4 regions of the Jeotgalibacillus haloalkalitolerans genome follow, and region 1 is predicted to be linked to each of the others. Evidence: predicted binding sites of a transcription regulator. Region 1 holds the regulator's gene; each other region holds the start of a gene.

Region 1 (8,093 bases):
ACGATTCAGTATTTCTGCTGAACATTAATTCTGAATAAAAATAATTTTTATTTTAAAATTATGCATAAAACGCATGAGATAAGGGAACAAAAAACTAGTCAGGTAAATATCATGTAATAAAACCTAACATGTAGTTGACAGATAATTTAACATGTTATATAGTTAAATTGTCGACAGGCAAGAAAGGGGTTATATGATGGGCAGTGATATTAGACGCAGCATGCCACTCTTTCCAATTGGAACAGTCATGCAGCTGGCCGATTTAACCGCCCGTCAGATTCGCTACTATGAAGAGCATGGGTTAATCGCACCGGCCAGAACGGAAGGTAATCGCCGTCTCTTCTCATTAAATGATATTGATAAGCTGCTTGAGATTAAAGATTTGCTTGAGCAGGGGGTCAATATGGCTGGTATTAAGCGAATCCTGGGGGATGGCACAGAAGCCGAATCAGATCGACCTGCTAAAAAGCCGGACTTATCAGAAGGTGAATTAAGAAAACTGTTAAAACAGGAAATGATGGGTAATGGCAAGTACAGCAAAAACAGTTTAAGAGCGGGAGACCTTTCAAGGTTCTTTCGTTAAAAAATTACATAAAAAACAGGAGGAATCACACAATGAGTAAGTATTCAAGAGAAGACATTATGAAAATGGCAAAGGAACAAAATGTAAACTTTATCAGACTTCAATTTACTGATATCCTTGGTACAATCAAAAACGTTGAAATTCCTGTAAGTCAGTTAGAAAAAGCACTTGATAACAAAATGATGTTTGACGGATCATCTATCGAAGGTTTTGTGCGTATTGAAGAATCCGATATGTACCTTTTCCCTGATCTTGATACATGGGTTGTATTCCCTTGGACAGCCGGAGACGGTAAAGTTGCACGTCTGATCTGTGATATTTACAGCCCTGACGGTACACCATTTGCAGGGGATCCGCGTAACAATCTAAAGCGCGTATTGACTGAAATGGAAGAGCTTGGATTTACTGATTTCAACCTTGGACCTGAGCCGGAATTTTTCCTCTTCAAACTTGATGTAAATGGTGAACCGACACTTGAATTAAATGATAAAGGCGGATATTTTGACCTCGCACCAACAGATCTTGGTGAAAACTGCCGTCGTGATATCGTAATTGAACTTGAAAAAATGGGCTTTGAAATTGAAGCGTCTCACCACGAAGTTGCACCTGGACAGCATGAAATTGATTTCAAATACGCTGATGCAGTTTCTGCATGTGATGATATCCAGACATTTAAGCTTGTTGTTAAAACAATTGCAAGAAAGCACGGACTGCATGCTACATTTATGCCAAAACCATTATTTGGTGTTAACGGATCAGGTATGCACTTCAATATGTCATTATTTAAAGACGGAAAGAACTCATTCTTTGATGAAGGTGCAGAAAGTCAGCTAAGTGAGACAATGAAACAGTTCATGGCTGGTATTCTAAAGCACGCTTCAGGATTTACAGCTGTGACAAACCCTACTGTAAACTCATACAAGCGTCTTGTACCAGGTTATGAAGCGCCTTGCTACATTGCATGGTCTGCAAGAAACCGCAGCCCGTTAGTCAGAATCCCGGCTTCACGTGGAATGAGTACACGTGTTGAGGTTCGTTCTGTCGATCCATCTGCAAACCCGTACCTTGCAATGGCTGTAATGCTTAAAGCAGGTCTTGATGGAATTAAAAATAGTCTGACACCACCTGAATCAATTGACAGAAACATCTATGTAATGGACAAAGAAGAGCGTGAAGCTGCAGGTATTAAAGATCTTCCTGGTACTCTTTTTGCAGCCCTTGAAGAGCTTAAGAACGACCAGGTTATTATTGATGGTCTAGGAGAGCACATCTTTGAGCACTTCGTGGAAGCGAAAGAAATCGAGTGGGATATGTTCCGTACGCAGGTTCACCCATGGGAGAGAGAACAGTATTTAGAAATGTATTAATTATTCAAACCTCTGAAGCAATTTCGCTTCAGAGGTTTTTTATATGTAATCTGGTCAAAATATAAAAAGCCGGGTATATAAAGGCTAAGGGGGGATTGTAATGGCAGATTCATATAGAGGATTTAAATCAAAAGAAGGATATGAGCTGTACCAATCTGCGTATCAGAAAGTGATGAAGTTATGGGAAACACCTTATCAGGAACGTATCATTACTACTACTTTTGGAGACATTTCGGTTCTTGAGTGCGGGAACCAGGATAAGGAGCCGCTCCTCTTTTTTCATGCATTTGGTTTCAGTTCTGCGGAATGGTATAAATGTGCGGAAGAATTAGCAGATGAATTTAAGCTTTATTTTGTTGATGTGCTGGGAGAGTTTAATCAAAGTAATACAAAAGAGCATTTAAACGAACGGGAAGATTATATCATGTGGATCACAGAGCTTCTTAATGAATTGAAGATTGCAAAAGTAACTATAGTAGGTCATTCCAACGGCGGATGGCATGCGCTTAATTTTGCTATTTTAAAGCCCGACAGAGTGAAATCATTAATTGTTTTTTCACCGGCAGCTTCAATCAAAAGAATGAATCTGTCTTTCTACTCAAGGTTGCTACTAACAAACCTGATTCCGAGCGAATCAGTTATCATCAGCCAGTTCTGCAGGTGGCTCACAGTTAAGAAGGAAGAGGGGCAGGAACGGCTGTTTAAGCTTTACTATCTTGGACAAAAGCATGTGACCTGGGAGTATGTGATGACGCCCCCTAAGTTGTTTAAAGATCATGAACTCGATACATTAATGATGCCTGTCCATATCGCGGTTGGACGTGATGAAGTAATTTATGATCCATATACCTTACTTAAAAAAGCCGAAGATAAAATCAGAGGCTGTAAAACACATATGTTTGATTCAGGAGGGCATATGCTGCCAATTGAAATCCCCGGGGAGGTTTCCTCATTTATAAAAAAAGTGCTCGCTGACATAAAATGATATTAATCATGAAGCATTAAAAAAGCTGGACGCTTTGACAACTTTGTCAAAACGTTCAGCTTTTTTAATGAACCTGTCTATATACTCCTACCACTTTTCCAAGGATGGATACGTTATTTAAGATAATTGGTGCCATAGAAGAATTTTCAGGCTGGAGTCTGACATAATCCTTTTCTTTAAAGAAGCGTTTTACTGTTGCTTCATCTTCATCCGTCATTGCTACCACAATGTCCCCGTTGTTCGCAGTATTTTGTTGTTTCACAATGACAAGATCTCCGTCTAAAATGCCGGCTTCAATCATAGAATCTCCCATAATCTCTAACATGAACACAGCATCATCAGATGAAGCCAGTCTTTCAGGGAGCGGGAAATACTCCTCAACATTTTCAATTGCTGTAATCGGCGACCCGGCTGTAACTTTCCCCACAAGCGGAACGTTGACTACGCGCTGTGTCGGGATTTTATCCTCCTCGAGGGATATAACTTCAATCGCTCTCGGTTTTGTTGGATCACGCCTGATTAAGCCTTTACTTTCAAGTCTTGCAAGATGTCCATGAACGGTAGAACTTGAAGCTAGTCCAACCGCAAGGCCGATTTCACGAACGGAAGGCGGATAACCTTTGTCCTGAACTTCACGTTTAATAAAGTTTAATATATCAAGCTGTCGTTTTGATAACTTCTTCACGCTTCAGCACCTCTTTTCAGATTAAAACTTTTCTAAATTATAGCATAGCGTTTTTAAAAATACAAACATAAGTTCGAGTTTTTGTGTTGACCAAAACAAATGTTCGTATTATACTCAGATTAATAAAAGCGAACACATATTCGATGGAGGCGATTAATAATGACTGCATTGTGGAGAAAATATTCATTTGTTATTCTATTCGTGGTGACTGCGCTGTTTTTCAGTTTATTTTTAGTTTTTACCAATACAGCAAACAGTGATGCAACATACGCAGCAATTACCGTTAAAAATGGAGATACGCTTTGGGCATACGCTGAGGAATATGCAAGCCATACATCCATGACCCCGGAAAAGTTTATTGAGTGGGTAACTGAACATAATGAGCTTTCTTCTCATGTCATTGTAGCGGGAGAACAACTTGAGCTGCCGGTGCCTGAGGAAGCTTTTGATTTCAGTGAAGACGCGATACACCTGGCATCTGAACAGAAATAAGGAGTGATCGTGTTGAAAGTAATTATTTATTGCAGAGTCAGTACAGAAAAAGAAGCACAGGAAACATCACTTGCAAGGCAGGAAGAGGAGTTAAAACACCTTGCCGTCAAAATGAATTATCAGGTCGTTTCAACCATCAGTAAGAGAGAAAGCGGGTTTGATCTGGACCGTGAGGGTGTATTTGAATTACTGGATCATATACGGCTGTATGAAGCGGAAGGCCTTCTGATTCAGGATGAAACGCGTATAGGAAGAGGTAATGCAAAAATTGCTTTATTGCATACTTTGCATAAAGAAGGAATAAAAATATATACCATTGCCCATGACGGTGAGCTGCAGCTGTCTGAATCAGATTCGATGATCCTTCAGATTGTCAGTATGGTGGAAGAACACCAGAGGAAGCTACATAACCTGAAAATAAAAAGAGGGATGAAACGTGCGGTTGAGCAGGGATTTAAACCGCAGAGAAATCTTAAAAACCGTGGTAATAAAGAAGGGCGGGAAAAAATCGAAATACCCGTGGATGAAATTGTCAGGCTGCGCAGTAACGGATTGACCTTTCAGGAGATTTCATCTGTATTGAGAGGTCTCGGGCATCCTGTATCAAAAGCCACCGTTCACAGAAGGTATGTTGAATATATGGAATCAGAGATGCAATAAACAAATTACTTGTCAAATTTTCACCTTTCTTTTAACATACATAGGAGCTTACCTGAAAGAAAGGGTGAAAAACATGTTATCTGAAGACAAGATTAAAAGAATCAATGAGTTATCAAAGAAATCTAAAGAAGATACACTTTCAAAAACTGAAGCTGATGAACAGCAGGCACTTAGGCAGGAATATCTCGAGGCATTCAGAGGTTCAATGAAACAGACGATTGAAAATGTAACTGTTATTGATCCTGAGGGTAAAGATGTTACGCCGCAAAAACTTAAAGATGCAAAAAATAGGAATAAGCTGAACTAATATTTTCCTGAATTGCAGGCAGGATTTGAACTTTTTTAATAAAAAGAAGAGATGTTTGTACATCTCTCTTTTTTTTTTGTACAATAGGACGTATCACGTGAGTTAGAGAGGATGTAGATGATGTTTAACAAGACAGATGATTTAGCAATCAACACAATCAGGACATTATCAATTGATGCAATTGATAAAGCAAACTCGGGTCACCCGGGCCTGCCGATGGGGGCTGCTCCATTTGCATATACTTTGTGGACTCAGTTTATGAATCATAACCCTAAGAATCCGGACTGGTTCGACCGTGACCGCTTTGTACTTTCAGCAGGACACGGCTCGATGCTGCTTTATAGCTTACTGCATCTTTCCGGATATGATTTATCGCTTGATGAGATTAAAAACTTCAGACAGTGGGGATCTAAAACGCCAGGTCACCCGGAGTTCAAACATACAAAAGGCGTTGAAGCAACTACGGGTCCTCTTGGTCAGGGAATTGGTATGGCTGTTGGTATGGCGATGGCTGAAAAACATTTAAGTGCCAAATTTAACCGTGACGACTTTAATGTAGTTGATCATTATACTTATACATTATGTGGCGATGGAGACCTGATGGAGGGTGTGTCCTCAGAAGCTGCTTCACTTGCAGGTCACCTGAAGCTTGATAAGCTGATCGTGCTTTATGATTCAAATGACATTTCTCTTGACGGGGATCTTGACCGTTCATTCTCAGAAAGTGTGAAAAAGAGATTTGAATCTTACAATTGGCAGTATATTCGTGTTGACGATGGAAATGATGTAGCGGAAGTTGCAGATGCGATTAAGGCAGCAAAAGCTGACTCTGACCGTCCGACAATGATCGAAATTAAAACAGTGATCGGTTTTGGTTCACCAAACAGAGCAGGTACATCAAAAGCTCATGGTGCTCCACTAGGTAATGAAGAATCAATTCTTGCTAAAAAAGCGTATCAGTGGGAAGCAGAAGAGGCATTTTATGTGCCTGACGAGGTATACAAGCGATTCGAGGAACTGGTTGTAGATAATGGTGCTGAAAAAGAAAAAGAGTGGAACGAGAAATTCGAAAACTATAAATCTGCTTATCCGGAACTTGCACAGGAGCTTGAGGATGCAATGAACGGAAAGCTTGCAGATAACTGGGATAAGGACCTACCTGTTTATGAAGAAGGAAAATCCCTTGCAAGCCGTGCATCATCAGGTGAAGTGCTGAATGCCATTTCAAAGACGGTTCCAACACTGTTTGGCGGCTCAGCCGACCTTGCCGGATCAAATAACACAATGATGAAAGATGAAGCTGATTTCACACCTGAAACACCGGAAGGCAGAAACATCTGGTTTGGTGTTCGTGAATTTGCAATGGGAACTGCGCTTAATGGAATGGCGCTTCACGGAGGTCTGCGTGTGTACGGCGGTACATTCTTTGTATTCAGTGATTATGTCAGACCGGCAATCAGACTATCAGCTTTAATGGGTGTTCCGGTTACTTATGTATTTACACATGATAGTATTGCAGTTGGAGAAGACGGTCCAACGCATGAACCGATTGAACAACTGCCTTCACTCAGAGCGATGCCGGGCTTATCAGTCATTCGTCCTGCTGATGGTAATGAGGTTGCTGCTGCGTGGAAACTTTCTATGGAAGCGCAGGATCATCCGACAACACTTGTATTGACGCGTCAGGGTCTTCCTACTATGCCTGGTTCTGCAGAGAACGCTTATGAAGGTGTTAAAAAAGGAGCTTATGTCTTATCACCATCTGAAAAAGGAGAAGCTGATGTTCTTCTTCTTGCCAGCGGCTCTGAAGTGGGACTTGCGTATGAAGCTCAGCAGTCTCTTCGTGAGAAAAATATCGATGCAGCTGTTGTTTCCATGCCATCATGGGATCGCTTTGAGCAGCAGTCAGCTGATTATAAGCAATCAGTCCTGCCAAAGAATGTGAAGAAACGTTTCGCACTTGAGATGGCTTCACCACTTGGCTGGGAACGTTATACAGGTGATGAAGGTGAAGTACTTGGTATCGATACTTTTGGTGCTTCAGCTCCAGGCGGTACAGTACTTGAGGAATACGGTTTTACAGTGGAAAACGTTGTGAAACGTGTAGAAGCATTACTACAGTCATAATGAAATGATAAAGCTGGTGGGCATCAAATTTGCCCACCAGCTTTATTTTGGGAAGTGCAGCTGGTAAAATGTAAAATTAATTTCATATAACTGCACGAATTATGTAATAAATGATTGTATAATAAGCAGTGTTCTTGTACACTTTTATATGAAAGTAACAAATAGGAGGCAATATGAAATGGAATTATGGCTTGCAATTGTATTAATTGTTGTTGCTTTGCTGGCCGGAGTCGCACTTGGATTCTTCATCGCACGTAAATATATGATGACTTATCTTAAAAAGAACCCGCCGATTAATGAGCAAATGCTTCGCATGATGATGATGCAGATGGGAATGAAACCGTCGCAGAAGAAAATCAATCAGATGATGAGCGCTATGAATAAACAACAAGGCAAATAATAAATGAACAGGAGGCTGTGACATCAAAAATGTCCAGCCTCTTTATATTTGCTATTTAACAGCCTGAAACAATTTTCGATGATCAGCAGGCTGTACAGACAAAATAAAAAAGGCTTCACAAAGAGGAAGCCTTTTTTATTTTGTCTGTACTTCTAACGCAGCAGGTCTGAAGGTGTGTATTTTTTCAAATTCATTTAACAGGTCGTCAAGCTCCTGAGAATAACGAACGGCGGAAGGGGACGATAATCCTTCTTTAGCAGCTGTCCGTATCAACACCTGACGCTTATCTTCAATTGCTTCAAGTAGCTTCTTTTGTTGATCCCCCATTCAAAGTCTACCCTTTCATCAGGATCCTCTATTAAAGGAACCTATACATTATTTGTCATTCATTTAACTTAGGGTCTAGTATACAGAAAAAAGGATAAATTGAAAAGAAATTAATCCCTAATCCCAATAATTTTACAAGTTCATTTGTGACAAAACTATA
Region 2 (8,093 bases), on a different contig from region 1:
AACTGTTTGCTAACAGAGGATTTCTGTCCCCTGCTGCGCGCGTGGAGGGATCTGATCAGTTTGTGCATAGTACGTCCCTTTATCTGATGGTGGGTGATCGGATACTTGAGCAGTATGAGATGTCGGTGGATGTGCCTTATGAGGAGATTGTTGAGGCGGTTGAGTTGTTGCAGGATTACTGAATTCTTGAGCAAAGTTCAGGTTCTTTCGGGCTTTGCTTATTTTTATGGTTCTGCTAAAATTGGCTGATGATTTCCGCTTCAGGGGGGACGCTTTCCGTGGCCGGGCGGTGAGCCAGCAGGCTTCGCCATGCTCTGTCTCACCTGTCCCTTCCTGCCACAGGAGTCGCCCCCCTTACGCTTCAATCACCAGCTGTGCAGAAATAAAGATGGACTTTAATAAAAAACCTTTATCATGAAATCTATTTTTGGCTTTGGTGCTCTCTTTACAAATAAATTAAGCACTAACGCAAAATCATTCCAATATTTTTTTGGTTATTCTCAATTTGCATCACCTTCAACTCATCGACTTCTTCGAAATATGCCCCCCAATTAATCTTGACCTTCTTCTTGTCGTACCGCCTTCCGTGTAGGAAATCGCCCTTAGTAATGCAGTAGACCCGAATCGCTGACGTACATCATCCATCACATAGCCGAGCCGGTGAACTTTTTCGCGTCCCGGATTGAACAGATCAAGCTGCAGAGCTGAGTCATCTGCCAGGTTGGTTAGTGAGATTGAAATTTTCCTGACTGGAAATGGCTGCAGGTTATCATGGAGGATTTCAAGACAGACTTCGTAAATCTCCATTGTAATAGATGTCGGCTTATCCAGTGACTTTGAACGGTGAAATGATTTGATCGGTGTGCGCTTGCTGTACCCGACACCTAAATGAATTGTCCGACCGCCTAAGTGTTTATTTCTCGCTCTTCTCGCTACTTCCTCACACATTTCCAGCAGCACTGCCTCAATTTCTTCTATTTTATTGTAGTCTCTGAGGAGGATCTGACTCTTTCCATAGCTCACCTGTCCCTGAATAATCGGCGCACCGATCTCGGAGCGGTCAATGCCATGTGCGTGATAGTACAGCTGATTCCCCATCACACCAAATACTGATTCAAGATGGCTCAAATCATGGGCCGCGAGATCTCCAACTGAGTAAATGCCCATTCTGTTTAATCGTTTTTCAAGCTGACGCCCGATCCCCCACATGGCTGAAAGTGGCTGAAGCGGCCAAAGCTTCTTCGGAATATCCTCAAACGTCCATTCACAGATACCCTTCTTTTTCGCTTCCAGATCAAGGCAAAGCTTTGCGATCAGCATATTAGGACCTATACCAATTGCACATGGCAGGCCAAATTCCCGCATCATATCATCAGAGATCTTTTGAGCAACAGCATGCGGTCCTCCCCATAATGAAGAGGTGCCATCCACCTGAATAAAGCTTTCGTCTACACTGTAGACATGTATATTTTCTTTTGGAACGAACCTTGTAAAAATTTTCGTGATTTCAGTGGACAGTCTGAGGTACTGTCCCATATCCGGTTCAATTAATTGAAGGTCACTGATGTTGGGGATCTCATGACGTCTTGTGCCGGTTCTGATACCGTGTTCACTTTTTGCACGCGGAGACGCAGCAAGCACGACACTGCCCTTTTGCTCCTGGTTGCCGATAATCGCAATTTTGCATGTCAATGGATCCTGACCAAGCTCCACTGCCGTACAGCTGGCATAAAAGCTTCGCATATCAACGCAGAGAATTTCTTTTTTCTTTTCAAGCGAATAGTCAACTTCCATCACCTTCACTCCTCTGTTCAGCATCAATTTCTTTTTATACTATTACCCACTTTTAAGAAAATTATACGAACAAATGTTCTTTTTAGCAATAAAACTTTTAAAAATAACGCTTGATTTTCGCTATGAATGAAAGGGAAAAATGTAAAAATATAGATTGAGTAGTGATTTAAATGCGCCTTTTACAGACTTCTAAAAAAATATTTACAGAAAATTCAGCATAAATTTCTCACCTTCCCTTAAATTTTCCCAACCACTAAAAGTTCCGAACGGCAACATTCCGTTAAAACCGATACAGATAAAGGGAATTATACCCCTTTGCCGTATGAAAGCTGATTTAATTTTCCCGATAAACAACACCCGCTCCTTTTGTTAGGATAGGTTTATTCACAAAATATTTTGACAAAAGGAGTCGGGGAAATGAAGAAATCAAGAAGTATCGCAATGAGTCTATTACTTGCAGCAAGTCTGGCAGTACCAGCAGGGGCAAGTGCTGCGCCGGATCAGCAGTCAAATAATGCTGAAAAATTCCGCGTATATGTTGAGGTATCTGGAGAGTCAGCTCAAAAAACGAAAGCTTCATTGCAGAAGCAATATGATTCTCGCTGGGAGCTGAGTGCCAACGGATTTTCAACTGATATGAATGAGGCGCAATTTAACGCCCTTCAAAACAATAAGAATCTGAAACTGACAAAGGTGGACGAGGTGTCTGTGGATGCGCTCAGAAACAATGAAAATGTGACAAATGCATTCGCTGCACCGGCAGACCAGACGCCATGGGGCATTGAAGCAATTTATAACGATGCCAACGTAGGAGCAACGTCTGGTGGTTCAGGCATTAATGTAGCTGTGCTGGATACAGGCGTATTCACTGGTCACCACGACCTTCAGGGTACAGTTGAGCAGTGTAAAGACTTCACACAGGCTACTCCACTTGTAAACGGATCATGTAACGATGTAGATGGTCACGGCACGCACGTTGCAGGTTCTGTTCTTGCAGATGGCGGCAGTGATGGTTCAGGCGTATACGGCGTAGCACCGGATGCTGACCTGTGGGCTTACAAAGTACTTGGTGATGACGGCTCAGGTTACTCAGATGATATCGCAGCGGCTATCCGCCACACAGCTGATCAGGCAGTTGCAACAGGTACAAATACTGTGATTAACATGTCTCTTGGTTCATCAGCAAACAGCCCGCTGATTGAGGATGCAGTGAACTATGCATACGATAAAGGCGTTCTTGTTGTAGCGGCAGCAGGTAACTCAGGATTCCGCGTAGGTTCAATCGGCTACCCTGGCGCACTTGAAAATGCAATTGCAGTCGCAGCGCTTGAAAACAGATTTGAAAACGGTACATACCGTGTCGCAGATTTCTCTTCAAGAGGCGTACGTAAAGGTGATGGAGACTACCTGATTCAGGAAGGTGACGTTGAAATCTCAGCTCCAGGTGCAGCGATTTTCTCAACATGGCCAAATGGCGGTTATAACACAATCAGCGGTACATCAATGGCTTCTCCACACGTAGCAGGACTTGCAGCAAAAGTATGGGCAGAAAACCCTGGCTTCTCTCACGTCCAGCTTCGTACTGAGCTTCAGAACCGTGCAAAAGCAAATGACATCCTCGGCGGACGCAGTGCTGCTGTTGGTGATGACTTAGCTTCTGGATTTGGTTTTGCGAAAGTGAATTAATAACCTTTAAGTTACTGAAAAACGCGTACACGATGAACTGAATCGTGTACGCGTTTTAATGTTATTTGGTAAACAATCAGGGACTCAACGAAACCTCAATCTCTTCCCCAACCTCAAGAACCGTGTCAGACCGATCCTCAACCGGAGCGAAAACTAAAATCAGCTCATCGTCTTCTCCCTGAACTTCACCTTTACTGAAGATCGGATCCACCCGCTTGCCGGCTGATCTTAAAAACACACCGGATTTTTCCTCATCTACAATATATCCGTATTCCTTATCTATTTTCCTGGCATTTAAAAACTGACTCTCCAATTCACCTATGATTTCATATCTCATTCCGCTGGGATCAGTCAGCACACTGGTGTCATCACCTGTGAACACAATACGCGTCTCCAATGCTGAATATTCAACCCGTTTGATACGATAAGTCATATGATTAAATTCAAATTCCTTACCCACTTCAACTGATTCCCTTTCTGAAACGGCTGCTCCATCCAGGGTAAGATCAAGCGGCCATAACGCTTCAACCTTATCACTGGAGTTTTTACCGTAAATGGTCAGATCTTCTATTTCTAATCGGATATCTTTCCCTTCAAACTGCTTAATGGATTCAAATGACAATGCGCTGATTACTTTGTTTTCTTTGGCATCGTAATAACTGCTTCCCCAGCCCACATCATTCAATTCCGTCTTTTCTTCACCTTGCCCAATTAAGTAAATTTTACTGTCTCCTTCAAAGAGATCGATAGAATAATCCTCTAAATCCGTCCGGTCGCTCTGATAGGTAACCAGTAATTTAGTTTCTTTATCGTCAGTCATAATCTTTTCAAAGCGGACCGTGATATCATTTTCTTCATCATAATATGTCTGATTAATTTCTTTACCGTATCCCATTTCTATTGCATGCCTTACGCCGGTATCATCAATACGCTCACTTGAGAATAATTGCTCATACACTTCCTGCAGAGCTGCAAGTGCGGGGGTAAACGTGAGCGTCGAGAAAACAATTAAACAGATCGCTGCAGTAAGGCTTAATTTCCCCGGGAATTTTTTTCTTTTACGAACTTTAACCTGATTGAGTGAAACAGGTTCTTTAAAATGCTGCAGATCTGCGTTATGTAGTTTTTGCTCCAATTCGTCCCAGACGTCCGGAACCTGCTTTTCAATTGCCTGGTTTAAATGCTTTTTAATCTGTTTTTCATTCATCAGAATCCCTCCTCACTCAACCGATTTTTTCATGTTTTTCAGCGCCCTGTTGTATTTCCATATCGCCGTACCTAATGGAATATCGAGAATCTTCGCGATTTCTCTGTGCTTTAATCCGGAAATATCCTTCATCACGACAATCTGTCGTTCTTCTGCGTTAAGCAGGGCAAGGTATTTCGCTAATACGATTTTGTCTAAAGGATCCTCACTCAGATAAGGAACCTGCTCAAAATACGCTTCATCAAAACCTGTTAGCTCACGTCTTTTTTTCCGGTAGAGATCAAGAGCAGTATTTCTCGAAACACTGATTAACCATGCTTTTGTGTTGGATATATCGTTGTACTTCATATGCTGGAATAATTTAATAAACACTTCCTGCATAACATCTTCAGCCAGTTCAAAATCCCTTAAGACCGATAAAGCCATCGCAAATACATGCTTTTTATGATCACTGAATAATTGCTTAAACTCCTCATAATGTTCAGCCGGTTTTTCTGATTGTTGTTTACTCATCTCATTCATTTGCTGCCTCCCTTCACATTAAGTAGACGGTTATCTTTCAGATTTTATTGGGATTTTTTAATAAATATTTTATTTCATTAGAATTTGTTTGAGTTGGCCGTTGATGTCCGCTTCAAAGGGACGCTTCGATCACCAGCTGTGCAGAAACAACAATGGACTTTAACAAAGCGTTTCATTAAAAAAAGGAACTTCTTTAATCTAAAGTTCCTTTAGTCTTTATATAGTTGAATCACATGATCGTTAAAACATGAGATAAGAGCTGCTTCTATTTTCATCATTTACATACTGTAAACGTCTTTCGGATCTTCAGCAGTTTCTACTATAAGTCCCTGCCATCTCTCCTCACGGATGTACTGAAAGTCATTGAGATCGTTTCCTGCTCACCTTCCCATGAAATGTTAACGTCAATTGAATCCTTAATAGAATTGTCCTCATTTTTTTTCAATTCAATTAATTGACGGATGTCAGATTCGTTTAATGTGACCATGGTTGAGCTGGATGTGAAAGAAAGCTTTTGACTGATATCCGTTTCCGCAATTGTTATCACTGCATCGGCAGGTGCACGGTCTTCTTTAAATGTTAATTCTACATAATCATCCGGGTGTTTACCTTCACTAAAGTCAACATATTCCATATATCCTTCCCAGCTTTCACTTTCACCCTCAAAAATAAATATTGTATAACTTTCAGGGTCCCCCCATGTACAGCCACTAAGTAGAATAGATAGCAGCGCTAATAGTACAAGCATCTTTTTCAAAGAAGTATCACATCACTTTCGATAATTATGTATGAACGAATTTATGAATAGATGTCGTTAATATTAATACTCTTAAGTCCACAGCCACGCGGATCTGCTTTTTTAATGCATGATGCTCATTCTCATACATCTTCCTTCTGTTCATATCAATCCCTCTGTATTCATCAGCACAACCCGCCATTTATCCGGATCTTCTATCGTGACACCTTTTTCTTTCCAATAAGGATTCTCAGGCTCAACCGGCGGGTAACCCATTTCCATCAGTCTGTCCGCCATTTCCTTCAGCTGAACAGCATCCGGAATATAGAACACAAGCAACTGATCACGCCCAGGGTCCGGACATGGACTGCCTGACGCGTGACTCGTAAATTCGAGATGCACCTCTGTTCCAGGTAATCCATACATCACACCGTCGTAACCAGCGTGTTCCTGAAACGCTGCCACTCTTTTCAACCCAAGTCCTTTTTCGTAAAAACGAATGATTTCCTTCATCCTGTCAGTCGGTCTGGCCATTCTGATTTGTGCTGCTTTAAAATATGTAAAATCCATGATGACACCTCCATTTACTTCAGTGTAAAACAGTTCGAATCCCTCATGACGACCCAAAAGACTGAATTTCATCTCAGTAAAAAGGCGGAAGTGACCCAGCCACTTAAAACAGCCTGCCTATTAAGTTATAAGGATTAACCTCCCACGTCTCATAAGGAACAATGCTTTTAGCCTTCATACAATCTATCGTTCGGGATTTCATATGGGGCCGGGTGATATATTGATCAATATTATGTTCAGTGAGTGCTACAAATTCAGCTTCCCGAATTTCTTCCGGCTGAATGTGAATGTCTCCACTGACGTATTCCGCTTTAAATACGACAGATAATAACTGCTTTGTGGCATTATAATACACGCCTGTAATGCCAACCGGCGTGATCACCAGCCCGGTTTCTTCTAAGATCTCTCTGCACAGCGCCTGATCAAGTGGCTCCCCGGCCTCCACCTGTCCTCCGGGCGTCTCCCAGGTGTCTGGCCGCAGATGTGTTTTGACCAGCAGTGTGTGGCCCTGGTCATTTACTACATTTGCAGAGACTGCAATGATATGTTTTGGTGGTGTATACATGTAATACCTCCTGATTTAAAACCGATATGTATTCCGATTGTCTCCGGCTTCGGCTTCTTCCGCCTGCTCATCCTCTTTACGTTCTTCATGAAATTCTTCACGATCCTGTCCTGCAATATAATCAAACGGCGTGTAAAAGTTGGTTGGCGTTTCTTTTGTCACAAACATTTTATAACCCAACACAGATACAATCGTACAAACAAAAGTTAAAAGAACAGTCGTTAAAACACCTATTATATACAAGTTAAAACTCCTTTGTACTTTCAGTAAGCATCTGCTTTCCATTCATTTTTCAGCACACTGTAAATCATAGAATCCCGCCATTTCTCTCCGATTAACAAGTTCTCTCGAAGTCTGCCTTCATAAACCATTCCGCTTTTCTTTAACACTTTAGAAGAAGCAATATTTTCAGGCGCACAGGTAGCAAAAATCCGGTGCATTCTATGCTCTTCAAACCCATAATGAATCAATAATCCGGCAGCTTCAGTAGCGAGTCCTTTGCCCCAATAGGCAGGGTTAATAATATAAGCGATTTCTGCGTTTCTGTTTTGAGGGTCTCTGATAATAAGTTCACCAACGCCTGCCAGGTGCTTATCATCGTTATTGATGATTGCAAATACATACCTGGTTCTCGGCTTAATACGCGTATCTTTCATCACCTGATCGACATAAGCCTTCGTATCTTCAACTGAATTAGGACCCCATACTTGATATTGACATACAATTTCCTGAGATGCGTATTCATGTATGGCAGACCAGTCACTTTCAATGATTTCCCTCAACATAATTCTATGATTAAAAATGTTAGGACTTTGTTTTCCCAGCAGACTCACTCCGTTCTACGCAAACCAATTCGCTTGCTGCCTCATCAGTTCTTAAAAGTGAAAAGACCATCGCATCATGTGACTGTTCGTTTTGATAAAGATAGCCCCGCAACCTTCCTTCTTCAATAAAACCAAGTTTTTTCAACAGCTTGATTGACGACTCATTTTGAGGAAAAGTGACAGCTCCGA
Region 3 (8,093 bases), 690 kb from region 1:
ATCGTCGGGAAAAAGCTGAAGGATTTGGAATTCCCGCATCAGGCGACGATTAGTGCAATCGTGCGTAACGATCAGCTGATTAGCCCCTATGGTGAAACTCAGATCAAAGCTGGAGATTTCCTGTATATTCTTGTGAATACAAAGCATAAGGACGAAGTGAAGAGACTGCTTGAAGAGAAAAAGAAAAAGCCGCAGGACGCTGCCGGTAAATAAAAGTAAAAGGCTGGGACAAACGTTTCAGCCTTTTAAAATCGTTTCGCTGCACTTCAGGCGGACGCTTTCCGGACGGAGGTCGCTAAGCCTCCTCGCCTTCGGCTGCGGGGTCTCAGCTTCCCTCTATTCGTCCCGGAGTCGCCGCCTTACGCTCCGCTACACTAAATGTACTTTCAATAAAAAAAGTTAGTCACCTATTATCTTTTTGCCATACTCGCTTTTTACTTAAACTCCATTTCAATCTTCCCATCCTTTAACACCAGACGGGCACTGAATGTTTTACCTGCTTTACTTTTAAATCCTTTGATCATCCCGGTCTTTCCTTTTTCACAAAGCGCCTTGATCTGCGCATCCGAGATTTTCTTTTTCAAGAGCATTTTAGGCAGCGTCTGTCTGCATCCCTGCTTGTAATCACTGCACCCAAAGAAGCCGCCTTTATCCACCATGACGCCTTTTTTGCACCTTGGACAAACAGGCATGACAGAGGATTTTTTCTGAGCGCTTCCCGCAACGGCTTTGACATTTCCCATCTGTTTGGGCGCTTCTGTAATCATATGCTGAATGAATTTTGCGATATTGTTTAAAAAGGCTTCCTGGCTACCTTCTTTTCTGCCGATCTTTTTTAAATACGTTTCCCATCTCGCCGTCATTTCAGGACTGCTTAACAGCGTTCCTCCAATGACCTGACAGAGCGTGACACCTTTGTCTGTGACTGAAACTGTATTTTTTGTCACCTTAATATACTGCTGCTTTTTTAACGTATCAATAATAGAAGCACGGGTCGCCTCTGTGCCGATTCCTTCAACTTCCTTCAGCATTGCCTGATCCTGTTCATCTTCAAGCATTTTGCCGGCCGTTTTCATCATCGTGATGAGCTGACCCTCTGTGTACGGTTTAGGCGGCTTTGTCATATCATCTTTAATATTCACAACTGATGCGATTACATCACCTGTTTTAAGCGCAGGGAGGATCGTATCTTTTTTCTCCTTTTCGCTGAACAGCTCTTTCCAGCCGCGCTTTTTCTCAACTGTTCCTTTCACGCTGAAAATGAGTCCCTGGATATCTACATCAATCTGCGTTTCTTCATAATGATAATCATCATGGAACATTGCAAGGGTGCTGCCGAGAATTTCGTTATAAATGTTTTTTTCCATTGGCTTCAGTTTTTCAATTCTGTCGGTCGTCAGCACTTTTTTAGTTGGAATAATCGCATAGTGCTCCTGTACTTTGCTGTCCTGTACATACTTCGGCCGCGGCTTCGGGTGAGCTGTTTCAAAAGATGTCCCTGCTGCAGCTTTCATAGCGTCAAGCTGACCGGATAAATAACGGAATTCACTCATCGTGATGAACTGACAATCTGTACGCGGGTAGGATACCAGCTTTTTTTCATACAGATCCTGCACCGTTTTCAGTACGTTGGATGGACTGTATTTATAGCGTCTGTTCATTTTTGCCTGCAGTGATGACAGACTGTGCAGACTCGGCGCCTGCATCTTCTTCAGCTTTTTCTCCGCTTTTACGACTGTCCCTTTAGTTTCAGCATTATTTTCGATCCCATGCTGCTTCAGCGTATCTTCTGCTTCTTCTCTCTTTTTAAAAGTGGTTTTATGCTTTGTCTGAAAAGCCTTTCCACTCTCTTTATGGTCCGCAATCAGCTGAAAGAACGGTTCAGGCTTAAAGTTTTCAATCTCATGCTGCCTCTGCCAGATCATATATAAAGTCGGCGTCTGAACACGCCCGAGACTGAATGGACCATCTACCCCTTTTTCCTGTAAAAGCAATGTGTAAAGCCTTGAGATATTCATTCCGACCAGCCAGTCACTGACCTGTCTCGTCTGCGCTTCATCATATAGTGAAAGATAATCTTCACCATTACGCAGCTCCTGAAACCCTTTTCTGATCACATCTTTTTCAAGCGAGTTAATCCATAAACGCTTTGTCGGCTTATGCATCATTCCTGCCTGCTCAATAATGGACCTTGCAATATTCTCCCCTTCTCTGTCACTGTCAGTCGCTACAACAATCTGATCTGCTTTTCTGAGAAGTCCTTTGACAATATTGAATTGTGCACGCTTTGCGTATGGCACTGTAAACTTAAATTCTTCCGGAATCATCGGCAGCGTATCAAGCTTCCACCGCTTCCACTCAGGCTTGTACTTCTGAGGTTCCTCTAATGAAACTAAATGACCGAATCCCCATGTAATAGCCGCTCCGCCCGGGAACAATGGATCTTCAATATGAAAATAGCCATCTGTTTTTCTGGATGTGTGAAAAGCATCTGCATAGCTTTTTGCCTGTGAAGGTTTTTCTGCGAGAATGACTGTAAACAAAGGAATTCCTCCTAGTATTGGTCCGAAGCATCAATCGGGGATTTGTGTTCTTATCATATCATGGGACGGGTGAGATGGCGAACACTTATTCTGGGGTGTGGTTCGTGAGGGGAGGTTCGGAGAATGATTGTCGATGTTCGGAGATTACATGCCGGTGTTCAAAGAATAACAGGAGGTGTTCGGAGAAAAAACGGGGTGGTTCAAAGAATATCACGCCTTGTTCTTAGAAAAGTGAAATTTGACCTATGCCCAATCAACAAAAAATCCGGAATATATCACAAAAGATATATTCCGGACGGTTGTTATTAATATTATACGTTAGCGTCTTTCTTCAGCGCATCTGCTTTGTCTGTTCTTTCCCATGGAAGGTCAAGATCATTACGGCCGAAGTGTCCGTAAGCAGCTGTCTGCTTGTAGATCGGGCGGCGAAGGTCAAGCATTTTAATAATGCCTGCAGGACGAAGGTCAAAGTGATTACGGATCAGCTCAACCAGTGTATCCTCTTCCACTTTACCGGTACCGAACGTGTTAACAGAAATTGATACAGGCTGCGCTACGCCGATTGCGTATGCAAGCTGTACTTCACATTTATCAGCAAGGCCTGCTGCAACAATGTTCTTTGCAACATAACGTGCAGCATAAGCACCTGAACGGTCAACTTTAGTTGCATCCTTACCTGAGAATGCACCGCCGCCGTGGCGTGCATATCCACCGTAAGTATCTACGATGATCTTACGGCCAGTCAGACCAGCATCTCCCTGAGGTCCGCCGATTACAAAGCGTCCAGTCGGGTTGATGAAGTATTTAGTCTCTTCATCAATTAATTCTGCCGGTACCACGTGATTGATCACGTGCTCCTTCAGGTTACGCTGAATACGCTCAAGACTGACTTCCGGGTGGTGCTGTGTTGAAATAACAATTGTATCTACGCGAACCGGCTTGTCATTTTCATCATATTCAACTGTTACCTGTGTCTTACCATCAGGACGAAGGTAAGGAAGGATATCTTCTTTACGTACTTCAGTCAGACGGCGTGACAGTTTATGTGCAAGTGAAATTGGCAGTGGCATCAATTCAGCTGTTTCGTTATTTGCATAACCGAACATAAGCCCCTGGTCGCCGGCACCGATTGATTCGATTTCAGCGTCAGTCATTTGGCTTTCACGGTCTTCAAGCGCACGGTCAACTCCTGCAGCGATGTCAGGTGACTGCTCATCAATAGAAGTTAATACTGCACAAGTATCCGCATCAAAACCGTATTTAGCACGTGTATAACCGATTTCCTTGATCGTCTCACGCACGATCTTAGGGATATCTACATAAGTAGAAGTTGAGATTTCTCCCGCTACCAGAACAAGTCCGGTTGTAACAGAAGTTTCGCACGCCACGCGGGCATTCGGATCATCCTTCAGAATTGCATCAAGAATTGAATCAGAAATCTGATCACAGATTTTATCCGGATGTCCCTCAGTTACGGACTCGGATGTAAATAAACGACGTTTAACAGACATATAAGTCTCCTCCTTGTGAAGCAAATAGTCGACGGTACTCATTACCCTTAGAGATCGAACGTTAACCTACCAGATCATCCAAGTTTCGGCTAAAAATAAAAGAAACCTCTCCCCAATTACATGTTTGAGGAAAGGTTCATAATCAGTTCGCCTTTCACTCTTATCGTTCAAGACAAAAGTCTTGCTCCAGGTTAGCACCTTCGCTCTAAATTGTTGGACCGCAAAAGCATCATGCTTTTTTGCAGAGCAGGTTGCTGGGTTTCATAGGGCCTGTCCCTCCACCAGCTCGGGATAAGAGTATCCGTTCAAAAAACTATCATACGGAAATGCATGTCCAATGTCAATCATAATATACAATTATAGATAATAAGTTAGTTTCTACATAAATGTATCTTAGTATCAGCAGCGTTGATCGCAGTGGAAGGCGGCGACTCCGGGACGATTAGTTGGAAGCTGAGACCCCGCAGCCGTAGGCGAGGAGGCTCAGCAACAACCGTCCGGAAAGCGTCCGCCTGAAACGGAGATCAGACGCCAAAATTCTAAATCCAAACAATTTAAGAATTTTTAACGAAATCACCAATTAGTATAGACTATTAATTTGAATGTGTTATACTAATTTCGAACAAAGGTGAATGACTTACTGAAAAGGTGGGAGATAACATGACAACAATCCGAAACACTTCAGAATTAAAAGAACTATTAATGAGCGAACGCGTGAATAAAAACCTTTCTGTACCTCAATTAGTGGAAAAAGTATTAATGAGAGAAGAAGGTACATTAACTTCTACCGGTGCTGTGAAAGCAGAAACCGGAACTTATACAGGCCGCTCACCTAAAGATAAATTTATTGTAGATGAGCCTTCTGTGCGCGACAAAATTGACTGGGGTAAAGTCAATCAGCCGATCTCTGAGGATTCATTTGACCGTTTATATACAAAAGTGCTGAATCACCTCGGTGAAAAAGAAGAAGTATTTGTGTTTGAAGGATTTGCAGGAGCTGACGCTGCTTCCCGCCTTCCGATCCGTGTCGTAAATGAGCGTGCATGGCATAACCTTTTTGCTCACCAGCTGTTTATCAGACCTGAAAAAGGTGAAGCCTGGACCAGCCAAAATGAGTCGCCATTTACAATTTTATCGGCTCCATCATTAAAAGCAGATCCTCAAACAGATGGAACGAATTCAGAAACGTTTATCGTTGTATCGTTTGAACAGAGAACGATTTTAATTGGCGGAACTGAATATGCAGGTGAGATGAAAAAATCAATATTCTCAGTCATGAATTACCTGCTGCCTCAAAATGATATCCTGCCGATGCACTGTTCTGCAAATGTTGGTGCTGAAGGCGATGTTGCATTGTTCTTCGGACTTTCAGGAACTGGTAAAACAACGCTGTCTGCAGATGCTGACCGTAAGCTCATTGGGGATGATGAGCACGGCTGGTCTGATAATGGCGTATTCAATATTGAAGGCGGATGCTACGCGAAATGTATTAACCTTTCACAGGAAAAGGAGCCACAGATCTTTGATGCAATCCGCTTTGGTTCAGTACTTGAAAATGTTGTACTTGACCCTGAAACACATGAAGCGGACTATGATGATTCATCACTGACTGAAAATACACGTGCAGCCTATCCACTGCAGGCGATGAGAAATATCGTGGATCCGAGCAGAGCCGGTCACCCGAATACGATTGTATTCCTGACTGCTGATGCATTTGGCGTATTGCCTCCAATCGCCAAACTGACAAAAGAACAGGCGATGTACCACTTCCTGAGCGGCTATACATCTAAGCTTGCAGGTACTGAAAGAGGTATTACTGAACCGGAAGCAACGTTCTCAACGTGCTTCGGATCTCCTTTCCTGCCACTTGAGCCGACAGTATACGCTGAAATGCTCGGTAAAAAGCTTGAAGAGCACGATGCTGAAGTATACCTAGTGAATACAGGATGGACTGGCGGAGCATATGGCACTGGTTCTCGTATGAAGCTTGCCTACACAAGAGCCATGGTCAGAGCTGCACTACACGGTGAACTGGCAAACGCTGAAACAGCTAAGAATGGGCTGTTCGGACTTGAAACACCGCTTCACGTACCTGGTGTGCCTGATGATGTGCTGCAGCCACGATTTGCATGGAAGAATGAAAGTGAATACGAAGAAAAAGCGATGGAACTTGCAATGAAATTTAAAGAGAACTTTAAGAAGTTCACAAGCGTGGATGAGCGAATCGCCAAACTTGGTGGTCCAGTCGTATAATTCAAAAAAGATGAGACACTTTTGTCTCATCTTTTTTTATTCGTTTCACTGCGCTTCACTATGATATCTTTTATTTAATTCGCATTATAATAATAATTAGTTTGTAGACTCCAATGACTTCATTTCAAAATAAATGGTTGTCTTCTGACCGGTCCACTCTAATTTATAGATTTCCGCAACTCCGCGGACTTCACCTGCAATTGAGTTTTTCACTTCCAGTGGAATATGCATTGGGTACAGCCTGTACTCATCTTTCACCAGCTTGAAAAAGTTATTTTCAATTCTCTCTTCTCTTCCTTTTGTCACAATCATCGTGTTTAATTCCAACGGCATGCCCATGAGATTCAGCTCCTTTGTTTTTTCATCCAGTCTGTGAGTTTCTTTACTGTCGCAATGTTATCAAGCGGTGGAAATGCATGATGAAAATCCGGATAATACCAGCTCTCCACCTTTTTATGATGCTCTTTCAGCTTTTGTTCCAACTGATAAGCGTGCTCCGGTGAAACATTATCATCCAGCTCCCCGTGAATAATCAGCACAGGGCAGTTTATTTTCTCAATTTCATTCAGCGGCGTACGCCAGTCGTAGGCTTCAGGTACTTTTGCCGGGGAACCGCCGATCACACGCTTCATCATCCTTCTCATATCTTTTCGTTCCTGATAGGTCAGCACCATATCTGATACCCCATTCCAGGTCACGACTGATGAAATGCCGGCATCTTCAATTCCTGCAATTAAAGCCATGACGCCCCCTCTTGAAAAGCCGAATACGTGTAAATGACCTGAAAATCCTGGGTGATTCCGTAAAATGATATTCCCATTTACCGCATCCATCCGGTCTTCTCCGGCAAAATCTTCGTTCCCTTCCCCTCCTCTGTTTCCCCGGTAATACGGGGCAAAGACGATAAACCCCTGAGAAGCGAACTGTGCAATTCGGGATGGTCTGACCATACCGATTCCTTTAATGCCGCCACGTAAATATAAAAAGCCGTCATACTTACCTGCTTTTACAGGCTCCGCAAGTAGTCCTTTCACCTTTAAACCTTCAGACCAGTATAGAACTTCATGCATGATAATCGCAGGGTTTGGCGATGGATAAGGATATTTTCGAATGATTTCTCCGTTTTTACCCAATGCTCCTCCCTCCGTCCAATTTCTGCTCAATATATTCAATGGATAACCTGACCGTTTCATCTTTCATGATAAAACTGAAGTCATCCTGAAAACGTTCAGATAAAAGATCTCCTGTAACCATGACCGGTCCATCCGTTTCATGGTAATCAGATTTCGGTGTAAGTGAAGTCAGGTCGGTATAAAAAACGGATTTGATAATTTCTGGATCTACATCTACTTTATACTGTCCAATATAAATCAGTTCACCAACCTCACCGCCAAGCTCTTCCATGACCTCTCTGGCGGCCGCTTCCACTGGTGACTCCCCATTTTCGACCTTACCTCCAGGGAATTCAAACCCTCTTTTTTTATGTTGGGTCAGAACCCACTGCCCGTTATAGCGTGTTAAAATAAAAACATGCGCAGGCGCTTTTGAAAATGGATGCTGATCATACGAATATGTAACGGTAAAACCATTATCGTCTTTGAATTGATACATAAAAATCACCTTCTTTCGAAATAATTGAAACCTTTTGAAGATTGATCCGTATAATTGGTAAGGACATACTAATTAGGAGATGATTGAATGAAGAAATCAATTCTATTTACAACTGCTGCTTTAACTTTAGCCCTTACAGCATGCAGCGAAACCGCTGAACCTGCTGATGGAAGCA
Region 4 (8,093 bases), on a different contig from region 1:
AAAATAAAACTGATGAACACACTTCCCCCGATCAAAGCATAGCTGTAGCTGAGTCTCAAATTGTCTATCAGCTGACCCATAACTGAAAACGAAATCGCACCGAAAATAATCAGTGGAATGTATTTAAGCCACGCTTTCTTATCAAACTTCATTTCATTTGATATCATTTCCATATATTCCTTCGGCGACTCACCTACTACCTGTTCAATCGGCTTACCGTTTCTCTCTGCTTCTTCTAAATGACTTTCAATTTCTTCAGCGATTTCTCTGATCTCTTGCTCATTCTTACCTGACGACAATAAATAAAGTCTAAGGTCATCCATAAACCTTCTGCTTTCCTTTGATAATTCAGGCACTGCCCTCACTCCCCTCTTTTGTCTCCTGTCTGATGGCTTCATTTACACTTTTCTCTAACCTTTTCCATCTTTCAAGAAATGCTTCAAGCTCCTCGTGGCCTTTATCAGTGAGAGAATAATACTTCCTTTTCGGACCGGCAGTAGATGCCTTTTTAACTGAAGTGACCAGGCCTTCACGCTGCATCCTCATTAACAGTGGATAAATGGTTCCCTCACTTACTTCACCGAATCCATATTCACTGAGCCGCTCTGCCATTTCATATCCGTATACTTCTTTCCCGCGGATAATGGCAAGCAGACAGCCATCAAGGATCCCTTTCATCATTTGTGTTTGTGACATCTGCAACCCGCCATTTCTTTATCTTGTATTACAAGGTATATACATAATATACTTTTTAGTATCTTGTAATGCAAGGGTATTATAAATAAATTTTTCCAATAGCTTTTCAAGAGAAACTTATAAATTTACATCTCAATACAACCTGTGCTAAATTAATTCCTATCATACGAATAGGAATTGGAGGTTTTCAATTTGACTCAACAGGTTCAGGAAACACCTAAAGGGTGGAAACGCGGTCGTACGACATTCGTAACAGATCTTGCACCTATGCAAAAGCCGTTTGTTTTACTTGGTATTGCGGCTGCTCTTGCATTATTTGCAGTCATTATTTTTACAACTGATGCTGTTCAGGGCATTTTATTTATTGTCGGACTGGCACTTGGTCTGACATTACTATATGCACGATTTGGTTTCACCTCAGCTTTCAGAAGACTGATGGCAGTAGGTAATGCGCAGGGAATACAGGCACATATGGTGATGCTTGCGGTCGCTTCCACTTTATTTGCAATCATTTTAAGTACCGGATTCAGCTTCACAGGCGTTACACCTGCAGGATATGTATCTCCTGTTGGAATCAGTGTGATCTTCGGTGCATTTATCTTCGGTATAGGGATGCAGCTCGGAAGCGGCTGTGCCTCAGGAACACTTTATTCAGTAGGCGGCGGGTCTTCATCTATGATTCTGACACTGATTGGATTTATTGCGGGATCAGTCATCGGGGCTTATCACTTTACATTCTGGATGGAGGAAACATGGGCACTTGAGCCGTTTTCATTAGCTGAATCTACTAATCTTGGATTCTTTGGTGCCTGGGTTGTTCAAATGGCACTCTTTGCAGCAATTTATTATGGTCTGAAGTTTATCGCAGCTAAGAGAAACGCTCCTGCGATGAAGCCGCTACCGACTACAACCGGATTTAAAAAGATTTTCCGCGGCGCGTGGCCATTGTTTGCAGCAGCGATTATTTTAGCGTTACTGAACGCTTTAACACTGACACTTAGAGGAAATCCATGGGGGATCACATCTGCATTTGCACTATGGGGTTCTAAGTTCCTTGAACTGTTTGGTGTAGATGTGGCTTCATGGGGATACTGGCAGGGAAATGCTGAGCAATTACAAAATTCTATTCTTGCCGATTCAACGAGTGTGATGAACTTCGGTATCATTATTGGCGCATTTATTGCAGCGGCTGCGACAGGTGCGTTCAAGCCGAAAAAAATCAAGCCCGGGATCGCAGCAGGTTCAATTATCGGCGGACTGCTGATGGGCTATGGTGCGAGACTTGCTTTCGGCTGTAATATCGGCGCGTACTTCGGCGGTATTGCATCGTTCAGCCTTCACGGTTGGGTATGGGCTGTGATGGCGATGCTTGGTACAGGACTTGCATTGTTCATCAGACCGATCTTCGGCTTAAAAAATCCAAAGCCAAAAGATACTTTGTGTTAAGCAGCAAAAGGACGGGACAAAGTTGTCTCGTCCTTTTTTCTCGTTCCGCTACGCTTCAGGCGGACGCTTTCCCCGGGGACGGCGGTGAGCCTCCTCAACGCTTCGCGCCTGCGGGGTCTCACCTGTCCGTCACATCCCGGTGGAGTCGCCGCCTTACGCTTCGCTGCACTTAGGTTTTGATAATACTGTTTAATTTAACAAAATAGATTGTTTTGTCCCATTTTCTTTTTACGTATTAATTTCCTCTATCCATTTTAACAAGCACTTTAGACACCAGCGCGAGTACCGGCAGTTCAATCAGTGGACCAATGACGAGGATCAGTGCAATCAGCGGTTCATTAGGAAATGCAGCAACTGCAATGGCAAGTGCGAGCGGTGAGTTTCTTGCAAGTGTCGTCATTGTCAGGCTCACGCGGTCTCCAGCAGGCAGCTTGCACAGCTTTCCAGTCTGACGGCTGATGAAAAAATTAACGGCAAAAAAGATGGCGAGTGGTGGCAGGATCTGCAGGAATATCCCTGCGTTTTCAAGGATCATATTCCCCTGTGCCGCAAACATTGCAACGATTGCCAATACTAAAAAGACAGCAGGAAGATTTTGCAGCAGATCAGATGCAGGCAGACGCTTTCCTTTTAACAATGCTTTAGTCAGTGCGGCTAACATCAGCGGGACGAATAATACCCATATGACACCTTCTACCAGATAAGCGGTTTCCACCGTTTCACCTGCTCCAAAAAAGATGAATAAATAAACCGGAAGCAGGATAATCTGCAGGATCAGATTAAGCGGCAGAATCGCTGCTGACAGTGCTGTGTTCCCTTTAGCAACACCCGTAAAGATTAAGTACCAATCCGTGCACGGCGTCACAAGCAGCATAATCAGGCCAATGGCAAGAGCAGGCTGATCAGGGAAAAACACCAGCGTCAGCACCCAGGCAAAAAAAGGTGTCCATAAAAAATTAATCAGCACAGCGCTGGTGCTGAATGTTTTATTCCGAAAGGACGCTTTTATCTCTTTTGAAGGAATCTGTAAAAACGTCAGATAGATCATGAAAGCAAGCAGTGGCAGAATCAGCACTTCTGCAAGCAAACCGGCTCCGTTCAGCTGACTGAAGACCAGTCCAATACCCACAGCACCTAAAATAAAAAATGTATACAGCTTTTCAAACCATTTCATTTCAAATCACACCTGACAATTAAATCGAATCAAATCCATCCCTGAATACTCTTCCGAATAGCCTGACCAGCAGGTATACCAGACGAAATGGCAGAATGATTAACTCCGGAACCCATATCAGAACATCTGTCAGTCCATCCCAAAAACTGTATTTTCCTTCAGCTTTACGTTTTTTCGATTTGACTGCCTTTCTTTCCCGCCACCTTCTCATCATCAGCACCTCTTTTTCCATTCGTTTTTAATGTATACGAATCTGAAGCGGAAGCGTTTCAAAAAACTGGTGAAACCTGAACAGCGTTTTTGACGTATATCAATTATCAACGTATAAAGGAGGATCTCCAGTTGCGTACGATCATTACTAGTGTGTTAAGCGGAATTGTTATCATCGTTGCGGGCTACAGCCTGTTCACAGGCGACCGGTCTGTCGTCCCTTTCTATATGTTTCCGCTTGCCCTGCTGTTATTAATTACCGGGATTGAAAGGCTGAAAGAGAACAAAACTTTTTACGGTGCCATTTCAATTGCAGTTTCCACTTTTGTGTTTTTTGTGGCAGGATACACCTCGTTTGGACTCTAAAAAAACTGTCTTTGCATGAACGCAGAGACAGTTTTATGGCGCAAATCCGTAATATGTAAGGACAAATCCGAACATAGCTATGTAACCACCTGCGATGAACGCTGCGACGAGCAGCACTTTCACCATGATACGCGAAACGCTGGAATAAAACCTGTCGTTCGCCCTTCTGAATCCTTTATTTGAAAACAGGATAATGAGTGGGATGATATAAAGATACGCAAAAGTTGCAACCCAGTTAAACTTCGCAGAAAATCCGCCATCAACCGGTGCATCAAAAAGTTGATAATGATGGCTGATTTGAAATAATCCGATTAAAAACACAAGCGATAACACTGTAAAGTAAATCAGTACAGTCATCAGCAGCTTCCTGTTGTCTTTTCTGAAAATCATATACAACAGGATGATCAGGCCCGCTAACAACCCGGCTTTTATGAATATGTCAATCCAGATATAAGAGATGATTACCTGCTCCCTTCACTTACTTCCTCATTATACTTTTCAACAAGCTTATTATTGTCAGTGGTGCCATATGCTTTTTCAAGTTTGGGCCTGAGCTTTTCCCATAACAGATTTTTTTCATATACATCCATATCAAATCCATGGTTCAGCTGTTCAACCGTTAATCCGAGAATATCAGCATAAGCCTGCTGGAGCGGTGATTCAAATGACTGCGTGACATTATCAATGTACTCATTCAACTCTTCCTCACTCACTGTAACACCGTATTTCGTCTCAGCGATTTCTTTCCAGACCTGGTCTTCTGTAAGACGCGCTTTGGAAATTTCTATGATTTCTTCTTCTGTCAGGTCATCCGCATAATACAGCGCTTCCTCAGAAATTGTTCTGATGATCCACTTTTTAAGATCACCCTCAGCTTCAAAACGATCTGCTTCCTCCATCACATGGCTCAGCGTATTGTAAAAATCTTCACGTGTAAACGAATCCGTCATGACAGACAGCTCTTCATTACTCTTCATTTGAATATCAGCTACTGCACTTTCTTCCGGGGCACATCCAGACAGGAAAAATAGCGTGGCAATGGACAACAGGAAAATTTGTTCCTTCATATATTGATATGCACCTCCATAAATAGCGATTCGACAAATAGAGACTTAAGTCCTTCTTATTTTAAACAAAATTATGAAAAAGGATTCACTTGTTACACTATGATAATATTTATGGTGGAGAGTATTCATGAATAGAAAGGAAGTGTCATATGAATATACTTTGGGATTACGATGGCACCCTCTTTAACACCTACCCTGCTTATGCAAAACGAATGAGTCAGGTGCTGGGCGGTAAAGTATCCGAAGCAGACTGCTATAAAGAGCTGAAAATTTCTGCAACACATGCCATCAGCTTTTTCCGTCTGTCAGAATCACAAATTGAAGAATATAACCATTTGATCAGCAGCATCAGCCCTGAAGAAATGCCGCCTTTTGATCATGTTGAAGATATCCTGAAAAAGGCTGGCCGCAACGTGATCATGACGCATAAAGATCGTACAGGTGCCTATAAAGTACTCGATTTCTACGGATTCACAAAGTACTTTTCTGAAATTGTAACCGCTGATGACGGCTTCCCGCGCAAGCCCGACCCTGCGTCCTACAAATACCTGCACGACAAACACCGCATTGACCTTGCAGTAGGCGACCGTGAACTCGACATCATCCCGGCCAGACAGCTCGGCCTATACACCTGCCTCTTTCAAAACAACAAACCGGCAGACTTTCACCTGGAGGACTATAAAGACTTTTTTAAAGTAGTGGTTTTCAAGTGAGAGGTTAAAATAAGTAAGAAGAGATGTAATCACTTTTCTTTCAAAGTAAATCTAAGTGCAGCGGAGCGGAAGGCGGGGACTCCTGCGGCGGAAAGGGACAGGTGAGACCCTGTAATGCGAAGCATGGAAGGGGCTCACCGCCCGGCCGCGGAAAGCCTCCGCCTGAAGCGAAGCGGAACGATTTCAAGACCTCAGAATCACGATTATCCCTTCCCCATTCTGAACAAACTTCTAAAATCCATCACTTACCTATTTACAAAACAGAACAAACGTTCCTATAATGATAAAAAAGGGGCGTGAATATAATGAATAAGGATCGCGGCACAATTAAGTGGACTTCAATGATGCTGCCTGAACACGTAAAAATGCTGAAAGACTTTTACGAAGAAATGGAACAGGAAACGAAACCTGAACTGGATGAACAGATGTTTGACATGATTTTTCTTGGTATTCAGGAAGCGCTTGAGTTCCAACAGAAGGTTGACCTGAAAATCTTTGAGCACAACAGACGTGACAGTGTAAAAGGAATCATTACATTAATTAACTACCAGCAGCGCTATTTACTTATGACAACTTCAGACCATATGAAAAAGACCATCTCCTTTGAACAGGTGATTGGTCTTGAGGTTGTGTAGAGGTATTCTAAAAAACAGCAGGCGGAAAAGAACAGGTGAGCCCCTGTAATGTGTGAAGGGGCCTCACCGCCGGCTGCGGAAAGTCCTCCGCGCAGCGAACCTGTTTCACATTTAGAACATCTTAAAAGGTATACTCACTCAGCAATGACTCAAGCTTCAAAGCGTACCCCATCTTGCCTTCCACTTTCAGTTTTCCAAACATAAATGCACCTGATGCGCTCAAATCTCCTTCGATCATTTTCACCAGATCTTTTTCACTCAGCTTCAATGTACAATTCGGCTCAGCTGTGCCGGCTTCTTCAATTGACGCTTCCCCATTCTGAAGAACAAGCTGCTTTGCTTCTCCTTCTTTCAACTGAAACTCATAACGCACATTTTCATTCCGTATCGGTTCCGGATTGGCGTTCATTGCTGTTGTCATTCTTGACCATACTTCTGACATCCTCATATCCCCTTTGTCTGAATGTAATGAATACTCATTCATTTTATCATACTGATCTTTTTCAGGGATGTAAATTTAATATTTACCCTCAAGATGATGCATGATACTTTAAGACACGGCTTCAGGAAACACAACCGGACAATAAAAAAAGCTGACACATTTTTGTGCCAGCCTCTTCCTTATTCTTCAATCCAGGTATAAAAATCTTCGCCCATTTCTGTACTGATATAATCAACAGGGGTGTCACCATCCGCATCTGCCATGAATGGATCTGCACCATATTCCACAAGTAATGCAGCCGATTCCCTGTCATCAAGATTGATTGCAATAATTAATGGTGTTGAATAATCATCCTGTGTATTCGGATCAGCTCCTGCCTCAAGCAATATTTCAAGCATTTCCGGGTTACTGTTGTAAATAGCATACATCAGCGCAGTTGAGCCTTCATAATCCGTCGCTTCAAGATCGGCCCCATTATCAATTAATGTCAATACCTCGTCAACATCGCCCATATTGACAGCATCCATTAATGGTGTGGTTTCAAAATCTGTTTCGTAAGTATCCTCATAAAACGCATCATCTGCAGCGCTCAAATCATCCGGCAGGATTGAAGCAAAAACAACGCCGGCAAGTGTCATAGAGACGATCACTGCGATATAAGCGCCTGCCAGCCCTCCGAACAGCAATCCTGCTCCCACCACAATCCGGCCCGGCTGCTGACTGTAAGTATAAGGTGTTGATGGATTCATAAAGCGTTCCACTGAAAGAATTCTTTTTGGCAGCAGCGGATGTGTCGAGAGTACTTCGCTCAGCCATACTGCCCCATTAGATTCTGAATGGATCTGCTCAAGATACGCATCTTCATTCACTTCACGGTACATCACTTTACCGACACCCAGCAGCGTCAGTGCACGCTTAGCGGCATCAGCGTTACCAACCTGATATGCAGCATGCCTGTCACATGTATATTCACATGAGCGGCTGTAAGCCTGAGATAAAAATGGGATAAACTGTGCAGGCAGCACCAGAATATTTTTCCATACGTGATTACGTTTAATATGTGCAAGTTCATGCGCAATGATAAAGTCCAGCTCTTCCTGGCCGTTCTGTCTTGCCAATTCAAATACTTCTGAATACACGACAATCATATTACGCCCGAAAAATCTTGTGGCAAAAGCATTCAAAGCCCCTTCAGACTGAATGACAAAGAAATCAGGTACTTTCTTCAACCCCATTTCCTTCGATAAAACAACAGTCCGCTCATAAACATCTGAAAACTGTTTTTCACTGACTCTTACCCCGTTACCACGGATTGAGCCGAGCATAAGTGCATTTGTAAAAAGA

Evidence for each region. The regulator LexA, encoded in region 1, represses DNA repair genes until DNA is damaged. The targets are predictions, from matches to a motif close to CGAACATATGTTCG.
Region 2: the regulator LexA is predicted to act here: its motif matches at 1,861-1,874, upstream of UFB30_RS10620 (Y-family DNA polymerase).
Region 3: the regulator LexA is predicted to act here: its motif matches at 2,622-2,635, upstream of UFB30_RS09865 (type IA DNA topoisomerase).
Region 4: the regulator LexA is predicted to act here: its motif matches at 5,935-5,948, upstream of UFB30_RS11440 (YolD-like family protein).

The regions. Positions count from the first base shown of each region.
Region 1 covers NZ_JAXQNN010000002.1:273,094-281,186, forward strand. The annotation lists gene UFB30_RS06200 (MerR family transcriptional regulator) at 197-583, shown strand; gene glnA (type I glutamate--ammonia ligase) at 616-1,950, shown strand; gene UFB30_RS06210 (alpha/beta fold hydrolase) at 2,051-2,935, shown strand; gene lexA (transcriptional repressor LexA) at 3,000-3,620, opposite strand; gene yneA (cell division suppressor protein YneA) at 3,780-4,112, shown strand; gene UFB30_RS06225 (YneB family resolvase-like protein) at 4,125-4,772, shown strand; gene UFB30_RS06230 (DUF896 domain-containing protein) at 4,846-5,079, shown strand; gene tkt (transketolase) at 5,200-7,206, shown strand; gene UFB30_RS06240 (YneF family protein) at 7,385-7,606, shown strand; gene UFB30_RS06245 (aspartyl-phosphate phosphatase Spo0E family protein) at 7,742-7,933, opposite strand.
Region 2 covers NZ_JAXQNN010000003.1:101,298-109,390, reverse strand. The annotation lists gene UFB30_RS10625 (SCO family protein) at 1-182, shown strand, start outside; gene UFB30_RS10620 (Y-family DNA polymerase) at 517-1,794, opposite strand; gene UFB30_RS10615 (S8 family serine peptidase) at 2,212-3,480, shown strand; gene UFB30_RS10610 (DUF4179 domain-containing protein) at 3,557-4,687, opposite strand; gene UFB30_RS10605 (RNA polymerase sigma factor) at 4,700-5,209, opposite strand; gene UFB30_RS10600 (hypothetical protein) at 5,529-5,966, opposite strand; gene UFB30_RS10595 (VOC family protein) at 6,108-6,515, opposite strand; gene UFB30_RS10590 (NUDIX hydrolase) at 6,619-7,080, opposite strand; gene UFB30_RS10585 (DUF3951 domain-containing protein) at 7,096-7,323, opposite strand; gene UFB30_RS10580 (GNAT family N-acetyltransferase) at 7,344-7,865, opposite strand; gene UFB30_RS10575 (GNAT family N-acetyltransferase) at 7,885-8,093, opposite strand, start outside.
Region 3 covers NZ_JAXQNN010000002.1:961,936-970,028, forward strand. The annotation lists gene UFB30_RS09860 (potassium/proton antiporter) at 1-213, shown strand, start outside; gene UFB30_RS09865 (type IA DNA topoisomerase) at 435-2,543, opposite strand; gene metK (methionine adenosyltransferase) at 2,855-4,054, opposite strand; SAM riboswitch class I at 4,212-4,352, opposite strand; gene pckA (phosphoenolpyruvate carboxykinase (ATP)) at 4,715-6,307, shown strand; gene UFB30_RS09880 (DUF2584 family protein) at 6,404-6,646, opposite strand; gene UFB30_RS09885 (alpha/beta hydrolase family protein) at 6,652-7,377, opposite strand; gene ytkD (RNA deprotection pyrophosphohydrolase) at 7,433-7,918, opposite strand; gene UFB30_RS09895 (DUF6612 family protein) at 8,006-8,093, shown strand, end outside.
Region 4 covers NZ_JAXQNN010000003.1:264,178-272,270, reverse strand. The annotation lists gene UFB30_RS11485 (HAAS domain-containing protein) at 1-356, opposite strand, end outside; gene UFB30_RS11480 (PadR family transcriptional regulator) at 349-696, opposite strand; gene UFB30_RS11475 (YeeE/YedE family protein) at 889-2,142, shown strand; gene UFB30_RS11470 (arsenic resistance protein) at 2,378-3,316, opposite strand; gene UFB30_RS11465 (hypothetical protein) at 3,336-3,527, opposite strand; gene UFB30_RS11460 (DUF3953 domain-containing protein) at 3,659-3,892, shown strand; gene UFB30_RS11455 (hypothetical protein) at 3,926-4,249, opposite strand; gene UFB30_RS11450 (hypothetical protein) at 4,354-4,959, opposite strand; gene UFB30_RS11445 (HAD-IA family hydrolase) at 5,109-5,672, shown strand; gene UFB30_RS11440 (YolD-like family protein) at 5,978-6,307, shown strand; gene UFB30_RS11435 (SCP2 sterol-binding domain-containing protein) at 6,429-6,749, opposite strand; gene UFB30_RS11430 (M48 family metallopeptidase) at 6,929-8,093, opposite strand, start outside.